DNA from 3 places in the Mesobacillus stamsii genome. Region 2 is predicted to be linked to each of the others. Evidence: riboswitches for the same ligand, from Rfam matches in the RefSeq annotation. Region 2 holds a riboswitch; each other region holds the start of a gene.
The links. A riboswitch is a leader RNA that binds a small molecule or an ion and turns the genes downstream of it on or off. The one in region 2 is predicted to bind S-adenosylmethionine.

Region 1 (4,228 bases), on a different contig from region 2:
GATAACTGTCCAATTCGCTGGGAAATCTGGGACACCTGGTTCGTCATGGAATCAAAATCTGCTTTCAAGTTATGGCACAGCTGTTCCTGGGCATTGAGCAGGGCAGCTTTTTTAGCAAATACCGTCTGCGTTTCTTTTTCGGCAAACAAAGCTTGCTGGGATTCTAGCTTTTCCTTTGCAGCTTTCAATGTCTCAAGCGATTGGATCTGTTTCAAAGTGGCTTCGGCCTCGAACAAGCGCTGCTGCATTTGATCACGGTCTAGTTGCAGGTTTTCACGGGCTTTCGCAAGTTCCTGAAGCTTGCTCTCCATTGCGTCGATTTCGTTTTTTAAAAGCGGAAGAATAAGCGTGTCATTCACGCTGCCTGCAGCGATCAGTTCTTTGAGCTCATCGTTTTCAACCGCTTTAATGCTTCGCAGCTGAGCACTCCTTTTTTCGACCTGGTCCTCGACCATCTTTTTCAAAAGTGTTGCTTCTTCTTTTAATTTTTCTTCCACTTTTTTATAAATTTCCGTATGGAATAATCTTTGCAGGATGATTTCCTTTTCTTTGCTGTCAGATGTCAGCAGCTTCCGAAATTCACCTTGCGGAATCATCAAAATTTGTCGGAATTGATTGCTGTCAATGATCATAATTTCCTTTATTTTTTCATCTGCTTCACGAACATTGGAAGCCAGCAGCTGGATGTCACCATTTTCGTCAATCAGGTAAAGCTCTGCCTTGGCTCCGACGGTGGTTGTTCCTTCGCCTGATTTCTTTTTCCGCTCCTGTTGCGGAGACCTGGTGATTCGGTACGTCTTTTGACGCAAGGAAAAATCGAGGGAAATTTCAGTCAGGGTATCCTCTTCTGCAAACTGGCTACGCAGGTCAGTGCCATTCCTGTCCTCTCCGCTTGCCTTTCCATAAATCGCATAACTGATTCCATCGAATATCGTTGTCTTTCCTGCACCCGTTTTACCGGAAATAACAAACATTGTCCTGTTTTCCAGCTCTTTAAAATCAATCGTTTCTGTACCTGCATATGGCCCGAAAGCCTGCATCGTCAGTTTAAGAGGTTTCATTTTTGCCCCTCCTCTTTTAAAACTTGGCCAATCACGTCCGTCATAATGCCCTGTTTCTCCTCAGTGAATTCGCTCGTCGTCATTTCCTTGTAAAACTGTGCAAAAAGCTCCAGTTCAGACTTTTTTTCTTTTCTGATGGAGCTGAAGTGCTGCCTTTGCTTTTGGTCGATAGATTCGATTTTCCGTTCAAGATGCAAGACATTTGGAAAAACTTGACGCAGCTTGCCCATCGGGTCAATGATCGCACCATCATCCAACAACGTTACTTTTAAATAATCCGTGGTGTTTTCTTTTTCATAAAAAGAAGGATCCAAAAGCTGTTCAAGTTGCCCTTCCAGTTCACGCATATCCTGTTTCGGTTTCAGGCTCCTATAGCTGATTTCGAAGCTTCCATTCTCATTCATTTTAACAATGGAGACTGACTTGCGCTGTTTTGCCTCTGAAAATGAATATTTTAAAAGAGAGCCAGAATATTTGACCTTGTCATGTTTGATCGCATCAGGACTGTGAAGATGCCCTAGTGCCGTATACGAAAATGGATCAAATAAATCCTGTGTCACACAGCCAGAACCGCCCACCGAAAGCGCCCGCTCAGAATCACAGGAATCCCCTCCAAGAACGAAGGCATGTCCGACAAACACATTCGGTTCGTTCGGATTCAGGTTTTCTTCCATTTTGCCAATGACAGCTTTCATTGCATCCTGATGGGAATGAATCGAAGCATCGCCGAGCAAATGCCGGATTACGCCAGGTTCAGCATACGGAACCAGATGGAAATTGACCCCTTTGATATGTACAGGTTTAAACTCATTCGTCCATTTGCCGGTTAAGTAAAAATGATTATGACGGTACCAAGAGCTCCCGAACGACAGCCGTTCGGCACTATCGTGGTTCCCGGCTATCGCTATAACGGGGGTGTTCAGCTCGACATTGATTCTGAACAGAATTTCATCGAGCAGCTCCACCGCATCAGTCGGCGGTACAGATCTGTCATATAGATCTCCAGCAATCACAACTGCGTCCGGCTGTTCCTCAGCAACAAGATCAACAAATTGATTCAATACCTCCCGCTGGTCTTCTGTCATATAGATGCCGTGGACAAGCTTCCCAAGATGCCAATCACCTGTATGGATAAATTTCATAGTCTTCCCCTCCCAAACTAAAACTCTTTTAATGCCTCTCGTATTCTTGCGTAAGTTGAATGCTATTATTATATCAAACACATAAATTTAATGCGCACTCAAATGAAGGAAACAAATACAAACTAGTTCACCACTTTAATTTAATGATTGACAATTTTCTATATCAGCTGTAATATTTAGAGAAATTTAATAATTCCATTTATGGAATCTTATCGAGAGAAGCTGAGGGTCCTGGCCCTATGAAGCTTCAGCAACCTTCAACTTTGTTGAAAAGGTGCTAATTCCAGCAAGTTTTCAAAAACTTGGCAGATAAGAAGTTGGCTGATCATTTTAAAGTCTTCTTCTTGAGAAGGCTTTTTTGTTTTTTACAAGTCAGCATTTTAAAACAAATATAGTCTCTGGCCGATCAATCATGAGGAGTGAGTACATTGGTGAAAATCGATACAAAGTTAGCACAGCTAGGCAATAGGAGTGAATCTGCGACCGGTGCGGTGAATCCTCCCATTTATTTGACAACAGCGTATCGTCATGAAGGGATTGGACAGTCCAGTGGTTATGATTATGTTCGTACTGGCAATCCTACTCGCGAAATTTTGGAAAAGGCAATTGCCGACCTCGAAGAAGGAGACCGTGGATTTGCCTGCAGCTCAGGAATGGCGGCAATTTGGACCGTTCTCTCGCTTTTTAAGTCTGGGGATGAATGGATTGTCTCAAAAGATTTGTATGGGGGTACATACAGACTTCTTGAGCAAGGATTTAAAAAGTGGGGATTACATAGTACCTATGCAGATATGTCAAATTTACTAGAAATCAAGGCAGCCATCAATCCCAATACAAAGGCACTGTTTGTGGAAACACCGACAAACCCGTTAATGGAACAGGCAGATATCGAGTCCATTGCTCAGATCGCCAATGAGTACGGGATCTTGTTGATCGTTGATAATACTTTCTACACTCCCCTTCTCCAAAAACCTTTGACTCTTGGCGCTGATATTGTGATCCACAGTGCGACGAAATACCTCGGGGGACATAATGATGTGCTGGCAGGATTGATTGTTGCAAGAGGGAAAGAAATTTGCGAGTCCCTTTTCCTCCATCATAATGGGGGCGGGGCGGTTTTAAGTCCTTTCGATTCCTGGCTTCTCCTTCGTGGCATGAAGACATTGTCACTAAGGATGGAGCGACATGAGCAGAATGCCAAGAAGCTGGTTGACTTCTTGAAAAAACATGAGTCTGTAAAGGATGTTTTTTATCCCGGAAGAGGCGGAATGATTTCGTTCCGTGTCCAGTCTCCCGCCATCGTCGATCCATTTTTGAAAAGCTTGTCTATAATCACTTTTGCTGAGAGTCTTGGAGGTGTTGAAAGTTTTATTACCTACCCTGCTACTCAGACACACGCTGATATTCCACCTGAAATTCGCGAACAAACCGGCGTCTGTGAGCGGTTGTTGCGATTCTCTGTCGGTATTGAAGATTACCGAGATTTGCTAGATGATTTGCAAGCGGCTTTTAAAAAAGCGGTGGAGAAGGCTGATTTACAGAAGGAGGGATTAGAATGAGTTTCCTGAAACGAATGGAAAATGAAATTTTAATAGCGGATGGTGCAATCGGTACCCTGCTCCATTCCTATGGAGCAGGAACCTGTTTTGAAGAGTTGAATCTCTCCCAGCCTGAAGCGATCATAAAGATCCATAAAGCATATATGGATGCTGGAGCTGATCTAATTCAGACGAATTCATATGCTGCCAATTATATAAAACTAGAAAGATATGGACTTGAGGATCAAGTGAAGGAAATCAATAGCGCAGCTGTCCGGCTTGCCCGTCAGGCAGCAGGCAGCGAGGCTTATGTTTTAGGAACGATGGGCGGCAATCGCGGCATCAGGCCATCAGCCATCCCGATTGAAGAGATCAAGCGTAGCTTCAGGGAACAGCTCTATTGCCTGCTTCTTGAAGGAGTGGACGGAGTGCTGCTCGAAACCTTTTATGATATGGAGGAAATCGAGACTGTATTGGCAATTGCCAG
Region 2 (4,228 bases):
ATTTTTCCTTGTACAATCGTAACCGTTATCTCGAATTTACGGATCAAATTGGTAATTAGCGGCTGCTCGACCCCTTCGCCTACGAATGTCAGCTGGATCACCCGTCCATGCGGATACCGGTCGAGTAAATGGTCTACCGTTTCCTTTGTTTCCTCTGGTTCCGTTACTTGTTGGACAAACCTTTTCGTAATTGGCTGCTGCGGATTCTTAAACACATCCAAGACATGTCCTGTCTCAACGATTCTGCCGCCCTCCATGACTGCTACTCGGTGACAAATTTTGCGGATGACATGCATTTCATGGGTGATCAGGACGATGGTAAGCCCCAGCCGCTTATTGATATCGACAAGAAGATCCAGAATTTGGTCGGTTGTCTGTGGGTCAAGTGCGGAAGTCGCTTCGTCCCCTAGAAGAACCTTTGGATTATTCGCCAACGCCCTGGCGATCCCGACCCTCTGCTTTTGCCCGCCACTTAACTGCGAAGGATAAGCATCTCCCCGGCCATCAAGACCGACAAGCGAGATCAATTCTTTTACCCTTTTGTCCCTTTCAGCTTTCGGCACTCCTGCAATTTCGAGAGGGAATGCAATATTATCTGCAACCGTCCTCGACCAAAGGAGATTGAAATGCTGGAATATCATGCTGATTTCCTGTCTTGCTTTTCTTAATTCTGCACCCTTAATCTTGGAAACTTCCCTGCCTGCAACAATGACAGATCCTGATGTTGGAATTTCAAGCCCATTTAACATACGAATTAGGGTACTTTTTCCTGCGCCGCTATATCCAATGACCCCGAAGATTTCGCCTTCTTTTACTTCAAGATTAACATCATCTACCGCCTTGACTTCGCCTTTTTTTGAAGGATAAATCTTTCTAGCTTTTTTTATCGTAATCAATTGACTCCCCCTCTTTCGCAACCGTTCTATCCACCTGAAAAATACCCTAGTATAATAGGAAGGTTATCAATCTATTTTCCCATTCAGCAACCAAAAAATTCATGTAAAAAGCCTTTCTGCAAATAAGCAGAAAGGCATAGTCGTAGGCGGTATCCTTTCTCTCATCTGCCAAAGCAATCAGCTTTGAGTGAATTGGCACCATTTCAGATAAGCAAGCTTACTGATGGTTGCCGGGCTTCAACGGGCACTTCCCTCCACCTCTCTTGATAAGAGTATGCTATTAAATTTTTACTAGCTATTTTAGTTACGAATGTGATTGTAGCACGGAACAAAAATGGGTGTCAATAAAATTATTTCAAAATTCTTTTTCTCATGGTCCTTTGATATTATACTCTTGCAGGTATCCCAAGTACTCCCGTTGCCTTTTCAATAGCCTGCTCGAGGTCAGCGATAATATCATCACTATTTTCAATGCCAACAGAAAGACGAATTAAATCTTCCGGAACACCCGCAGCTTTGAGTCCGTCTGAATCGAGCTGCTGATGGGTAGTGCTTGCAGGATGGATAACCAAGCTCTTCGCGTCGCCGACATTGGCAACATGGGACCATAATGTCAAGGCGTTGATCAGTTTCGCACCTGCTTCTCGGCCACCTTCTATTCCAAATATCACCACTGACCCAGCACCTTTTGGAAGGTATCGATCTGCCAGATGCTTATCAGGGTGAGAGTCATGGCCAGGGTAGGTGACCCAAGTAACGGCTGGATGTGACTCAAGATAGTCTACTATCTTCCGCGTATTCGCAACATGCTCTTTCATCCGGACATGCAATGTTTCGATTCCAAGATTCAATTGGAAGGCACTCTGCGGGCTGATGGCCGGACCAAGATCACGAAGCAGCTGGACCCTTGCTTTCACAATATATGCGGCGGCTCCTATGGCTTCACTATAAACAATATCATGGTAGCTAGAGTCGGGTTCATTGAAACCAGGAAACTTAGGGGATTTCCAATCGAATTTCCCACCGTCGACAATGATTCCGCCCATAACTGTACCATTGCCTAAAAGCCACTTGGTAGCTGAGTGAATGACAATGTCTGCTCCATATTCAATCGGCCGGCATAAATAGGGCGTCGCAAAAGTATTATCGATGATCAGCGGAACACCAGCTTCATGCGCAATCTCCGCGACAGCTTCTATATCCAATACCCTAAGACTTGGATTTCCAATTGTTTCTGCGTAGACCGCCTTTGTTTTTGGGGTAATGGCCTTCCTGAAATTTTCAGGATCATCGGAATCCACAAAGTGAACGGTAATTCCATATTTCGGCAATGTTACGGCAAATAGATTGTAAGTCCCTCCGTACAGGTTAGAAGCAGCGACAATTTCATCCCCTGCATGGGCGATATTTAAAATCGCCAACGTAATTGCAGACATACCACTTGACAAGGCAAGGGCTCCAACTCCCCCCTCCAACAAGGCGACCTTTTCCTCCAGTGCCGTGACGGTAGGGTTATGAATTCGCGAATAAATATAGCCTGGCTCCTTGAGTGCGAATAAATCAGCTGCATGATCTGTGTTTTCAAACTGGAATGCATTACTAGCATAAATCGGCACAGCTCTAGCTCCCGTTACCGGATCTGGAGACTGTCCTCCGTGTACACCAATCGTTTCGATTCTGTAATTTTTTTGCTCATTTGCCATCTTCATCTCTCCAATCATAAAATTTTCGGAAAGGTGATACAAAAAGCCCTCTTCTTAAGAAGAGGGCCATTTATCAACTCTCCTTATCTTTTCAGAGTATTTACTCTGCAGGAATTAGCACCGTGTTTTACCAACCGGTTGCCGGGCTTCTTCGGGCCAGTCCCTCCGCCTCTCTGGATAAGAATATTCAGTTTGTTTTCATTGCGTTAAAGTGATGATACCACGATCGAAAATGTAGGTCAATCTATTTTCATTTTTCAGAATGAATTTGCTAATTCGGCAAAATTCTTCATTTCCCGAGAAATATCTCCAAAGAACCACGGTCATTTGGCGGTTTTCATAATTGGAATGCCGGATTTTGTCCCTTGCCATCAGCCTTGCAATTCTGTTAATTTTTCAAATAAATAAGGAACGGATTGAAAGGCATAGATTTTCTCCTGTACCTCTCCGTTTTTTATTAAAATCAAACATGGTACACTTTCTATTTCAAATCGTTCAGCCATTTCAGGAAGGAAGTTCAAATCTGCTTTTCCGGATCGGAGTTCAGGTAGCAGCTGTTCGATCACCGTCAGCATTTTGCTTGCCAACTGACAAGTACCGCATATTGGGGTGTAAAAGTATAGGTACCCTGTGTGCTTTTCTGCAAGAAAAGTTTCGATTTCCGTTTTGTTCCAATCTTCCATTTTTGAGTCATCCTTTTTCTAAGTACTCTGCATGCACATCAATATTTGCTCCAATTAAAACAGTTGCAAGATGTTTTTCTGGTGCAGTCGCCACTTCCCGGTACATCCTGTCAATGTATAAATGGTTTGCCTCAGGAAACTCTCTTTTGAATTGCTTCCTTAGCTTTTCACCTGAAGCATCAGCATCTACAAGGATATAAACATCCTTATCAACCAGCGAATCTATCAGTTCATCAAGCTTTGAAACACCGATTGTGCCATTCGTGCAAATAATTTCCACTGGTTCTTTCAGTACGGTCTGTACTTTCTTTTTATCTGACGAACCTTCTACTATGATCACCTTAAGATTTTTGTCCATCGCCATAACCACCTATGCACCAGAAAATAATTACTTTACAACTATTGTTACTGTTTCCACTTGAGATTGCAAAGATTTGGTCTAAGCAGCAGATCCTTATTTTTTGAAAAAAAACGCCTTGAATGCTCAAGGCGTCGGCAATACATTATTCTTTGATCATTTCTTCGTATTGTTCTGGTGTCATCAGCTTGTCTACTTCATTGCTGTCTGTCAGTTCCACTGTAATCATCCATGCCTTTTCATATGGAGATTCGTTAACGAACTCAGGGCTGTCATTCAATTCTTCGTTGATTTCAATCACTTTGCCGCTTACCGGTGCATATAACTCTGATACGGTTTTCACTGATTCCACGCTTCCAAATGGCTGGTCAACAGTGATCTCGTCGCCGACTTCTGGAAGTTCGACGAAGACGATGTCCCCTAGCTCGGATTGAGCGAAATCGGTAATGCCCACGCGAGCCTTTTCTCCTTCAACTTTTACCCACTCGTGTTCTGCAGAATAACGTAAATCTTTTGGTGTACTCATTGACTATCCCTCCAATTGTATATCTCTATCGATTAATATCGATGGGACCAAAATTACAGCCA
Region 3 (4,228 bases), on a different contig from region 2:
TAACGCTTTATTTCCATCGGCGAACCAATTTTTTTTGTAAAATAATGCCCTGGTTCCAGCTTGTAAATGCCCTCAGACATGGTGTCCGGTTCGGGAACAAACTGGTATGTTAAAAAATGCTGCAGAGCCTTATAATCAATTACATCATTCTGCAAGCCAAGCAAAATGCTCTTCTTTTCAGAACCGAAGAATGTACGATTTTCATCTTCAAAATAAAAGAATGGTTTAATGCCGAAATGGTCCCGTGCCCCGTAAAGAACCATTTCTTGCTTATCCCAAATGACAAATGCGAACATTCCGCGCAGCTTGTCGACAGCCTGCTCCTTGACCTGGCTGTATAGAGCAATGATCACTTCTGTATCAGAGTGGGTTTCGAACGTCAGTCCTTCTTCGATCAACTCTTCACGAAGCTCTAGGTAGTTGTATATTTCTCCGTTGAAAATGATCCAATAACGTTCATTTTCATACGTCAATGGCTGATGGCCAGCCTCCAGGTCGATGATGCTCAAACGACGGAAGCCGAGCTGGATATGCTCATCGTAGAAATATCCATCATCATCTGGACCACGGTGGGTGATGATGTCATTCATATTCTTGAACAGCTGCTTATCTTCGCTGCTGTATTCCTGCGCTTTCTCATGTACACATCCGATAAAGCCACACATTATGTACTTCACCTTCTCCATTTCAGTAAAAAAATTTATTAATGTTTTTTGCTTTCAATCCAAACATACCATCTTATCCTATCATTAAACACAAAATTTTTGCAGTAAAATCCATGGGGAATTTAAGGGAATACTTTATTTTTCACCTTTTGCTCCATTCGCAAACCATCTAATCACTGATTTGACGTTTGATATGAAAAAGGAGTTACATAATTTCTATGTAACTCCTTTTTCTTATTTGCCGAGAGCTTGAGTACGGAGCGTTTCAGCTTTGTCTGTACGCTCCCATGGAAGGTCAACGTCCGAACGGCCAAAGTGTCCGTAAGCAGCTGTCTGTTTGTAAATTGGCTTGCGCAAGTCCAGCATTTTGATAATACCAGCAGGTCGAAGGTCGAAGTTGCTTTCCACAACGTCGATCAGTACGTCCTCACTCACTTTTCCTGTTCCAAACGTATCAATGGAGATGGATACCGGACGGGCAACGCCGATTGCGTATGCAAGCTGAACTTCGACTTTTTCGGCAAGACCAGCAGCAACGAGGTTCTTGGCAACATAACGCGCCGCGTATGCAGCTGAACGGTCCACTTTTGTAGGATCCTTCCCAGAGAATGCGCCTCCTCCGTGACGCGCATATCCACCGTAAGTATCTACGATGATCTTGCGGCCAGTAAGACCTGCATCACCTTGTGGTCCGCCGATTACGAAACGGCCAGTTGGGTTGATGAAGTATTTTGTGTTTTCATCAATCAATTCTGCCGGTACGACAGGCTTGATGACATGTTCCTTAAGGTTGCGCTGGATTTGCTCAAGCGAAACTTCAGGATGGTGCTGTGTTGAGATAACGATTGTATCGATACGGACTGGCTTGTCATTCTCGTCGTATTCAACTGTTACCTGAGTTTTTCCGTCTGGACGCAGGTAAGGAAGGATTTCTTCCTTGCGAACTTCCGTCAGACGTCGGGAAATTTTATGTGCCAAGGAAATTGGAAGTGGCATAAGCTCTTTCGTTTCGTTGCACGCAAAACCGAACATTAAACCTTGGTCTCCAGCACCAATTGCTTCGATTTCTGCGTCTGACATCTGACCTTCACGTGCTTCAAGCGCCTGGTCAACTCCCATCGCTATATCAGCTGACTGCTCGTCGATGGCAGTTAACACTGCGCAAGTTTCCGCGTCGAATCCGTACTTTGCGCGAGTATAGCCGATTTCCTTGATGGTTTCACGGACGATTTTTGGAATATCTACGTATGTAGAAGTGGTGATTTCGCCTGCAACTAGGACCAAGCCTGTCGTAACGGATGTTTCGGCTGCAACACGTGCGTTCGCATCTTTAGCCAGGATCGCATCCAAAATCGCATCAGAAATCTGGTCGCAAATTTTATCCGGATGGCCCTCTGTTACTGATTCAGAAGTAAACAAACGGCGTTTGTGTGACATCTGAGTTCCTCCCTCATGTATAAAAATAGACCCGAGGCTGTCCCAATACAAACCTCGTTTGATACGGTACTCATTCCCTACGTAGTATGAAATAAACGCTGAGTTTTTATTAGGAAAATTCATGGTGAACTTCTTTTTTAAAATTTAACCCAGCAGTAGTCCCATGCATTGGCCAGGAAAAAACAATATAAAAAACCTCTCCAAATATGAGGAAAGGTTTTTGCTAAATTCCGCGCCTTTCGCTCTTATCGTTCAAGGGCAAATCCCTTGCATCAGGTTAGCACCTTTGCCCGAAAAAGGGACAGCAAATTCAAAAGCTGTCATTCTCGTTTGCAGGTTGCTGGGTTTCATTGGGCCTGTCCCTCCACCAGCTCGGGATAAGAGAGTATCCGTTCAAGTCCAAATCATAACGAAGATATAATGGCCTGTCAATGGTTTTTTTTCAAAATACATTCTCAATTTCCTAACGTATGGACAAATGGAATTTTTCCGTATATTAGTATAGATTAATTCGTTAAATGTGCTATACTAATATCAAGAAATTACATAATCTGAATCTTTTAAAAAGGAAGGTATTCTCCGATGAACGTTGTAGGGATATCAAATGAACTTTCAGGATTAATTAATGGAAGCAATATACGGGTACAGCTTTCTGTCCCCCAGCTAGTTGAAAAGGTGCTAAACCGAAAAGAAGGAATCTTGACGTCAACAGGTGCGATAAGAGCGACGACTGGTAAATATACTGGCCGTTCCCCTAAAGATAAATTTATTGTCGAAGAAGAATCCGTAAAAGATAAAATCGACTGGGGGCCAGTCAACCAGCCGATCTCCAAGGAATCTTTTACGAAGCTATATAATAAGGTATTGAAGTACCTCCAAGATAAAGACGAAGTTTTCGTTTTCAACGGATTTGCTGGGGCAGATAAGAAGTACCGCCTACCCATTCAAGTCATCAATGAATATGCATGGCATAATCTTTTTGCCCATCAATTATTCATTCGGCCAACAGAAGCAGATCTTGCTGAGCATGAATCCGAGTTTACAATCCTTTCAGCCCCTACCTTCAAAGCCGACCCTGAAATAGATGGGACAAACTCTGAAACCTTCATCATCATTTCCTTCGAGCAGCGCGTCGTCTTGATCGGCGGGACTGAGTACGCCGGTGAAATGAAGAAATCGATCTTCTCGATAATGAATTATTTGCTTCCGGAAAACGGGATTTTGTCGATGCACTGCTCGGCGAATGTTGGACGCGAAGGCGATGTCGCCTTGTTCTTTGGACTATCCGGTACAGGCAAAACAACTTTATCTGCTGACAATAACCGCCGGTTGATTGGGGATGATGAACACGGCTGGTCTGCTAATGGTGTGTTCAACATCGAAGGCGGCTGCTATGCCAAATGCATCAATTTGTCCAAGGAAAGAGAACCGCAAATCTTTGAGGCAATCCGATTTGGCTCGGTTCTCGAGAACGTCGTAGTCGATGATGATACACGTGTGGCCAATTATGATGACGGCAGCCTGACCGAAAACACTCGGGCAGCCTATCCAATTCAAGCGATTGAAAATATCGTGGATCCAAGCATCGCTGGCCATCCAAACGCCATTGTATTCCTGACAGCCGACGCTTTCGGGGTACTGCCTCCAATTGCCAGGTTAACAAAGGAACAAGCAATGTATCACTTCCTGAGCGGATACACGTCCAAGCTCGCTGGTACAGAACGCGGCATTACATCACCGCAGGCAACATTCTCCACATGCTTTGGTTCTCCCTTCCTGCCGCTTGCAGCAACAAAGTACGCCGAAATGCTTGGTGAAAAAATTGCCGAGCACAACGCAAAGGTATTCCTCGTGAATACGGGATGGACTGGCGGAGAATATGGCATCGGAAGCCGCATGAAGTTGGCGTACACTAGAGCGATGGTCCAGGCTGCACTAGAAGGCGAACTGACGAACGTCGAAACCGCAAAAGACGAAATCTTTGGCCTTGAGATCCCACTGCATGTACCAGGTGTACCTGACGATGTCCTCCAGCCAGTTAAAGCGTGGACTGACAAGGAAGCCTACTATACAAAAGCAAACGAGCTCGCAGCCCAGTTCCGCGACAACTTTAAAAAGTTCACAAA

Region 1: it holds a riboswitch for S-adenosylmethionine, as region 2 does, so the genes downstream of both, J2S25_RS06955 (methionine biosynthesis PLP-dependent protein) here and J2S25_RS04030 (O-acetylhomoserine aminocarboxypropyltransferase/cysteine synthase family protein) in region 2, are expected to answer to the same signal.
Region 3: it holds a riboswitch for S-adenosylmethionine, as region 2 does, so the genes downstream of both, metK (methionine adenosyltransferase) here and J2S25_RS04030 (O-acetylhomoserine aminocarboxypropyltransferase/cysteine synthase family protein) in region 2, are expected to answer to the same signal.

The regions. Positions count from the first base shown of each region.
Region 1 covers NZ_JAUSUN010000006.1:86,835-91,062, forward strand. Annotated here, with positions in the region: gene J2S25_RS06945 (AAA family ATPase) at 1-1,061, opposite strand, end outside; gene J2S25_RS06950 (exonuclease SbcCD subunit D) at 1,058-2,203, opposite strand; SAM riboswitch class I at 2,410-2,519, shown strand; gene J2S25_RS06955 (methionine biosynthesis PLP-dependent protein) at 2,632-3,762, shown strand; gene J2S25_RS06960 (bifunctional homocysteine S-methyltransferase/methylenetetrahydrofolate reductase) at 3,759-4,228, shown strand, end outside.
Region 2 covers NZ_JAUSUN010000004.1:32,578-36,805, reverse strand. Annotated here, with positions in the region: gene J2S25_RS04035 (methionine ABC transporter ATP-binding protein) at 1-896, opposite strand, end outside; SAM riboswitch class I at 1,055-1,169, opposite strand; gene J2S25_RS04030 (O-acetylhomoserine aminocarboxypropyltransferase/cysteine synthase family protein) at 1,283-2,599, opposite strand; SAM riboswitch class I at 2,680-2,783, opposite strand; gene J2S25_RS04025 (thioredoxin family protein) at 2,971-3,282, opposite strand; gene J2S25_RS04020 (toprim domain-containing protein) at 3,290-3,640, opposite strand; gene gcvH (glycine cleavage system protein GcvH) at 3,786-4,166, opposite strand; gene J2S25_RS04010 (arsenate reductase family protein) at 4,220-4,228, opposite strand, start outside.
Region 3 covers NZ_JAUSUN010000005.1:191,205-195,432, forward strand. Annotated here, with positions in the region: gene asnB (asparagine synthase (glutamine-hydrolyzing)) at 1-665, opposite strand, end outside; gene metK (methionine adenosyltransferase) at 900-2,102, opposite strand; SAM riboswitch class I at 2,345-2,486, opposite strand; gene pckA (phosphoenolpyruvate carboxykinase (ATP)) at 2,685-4,228, shown strand, end outside.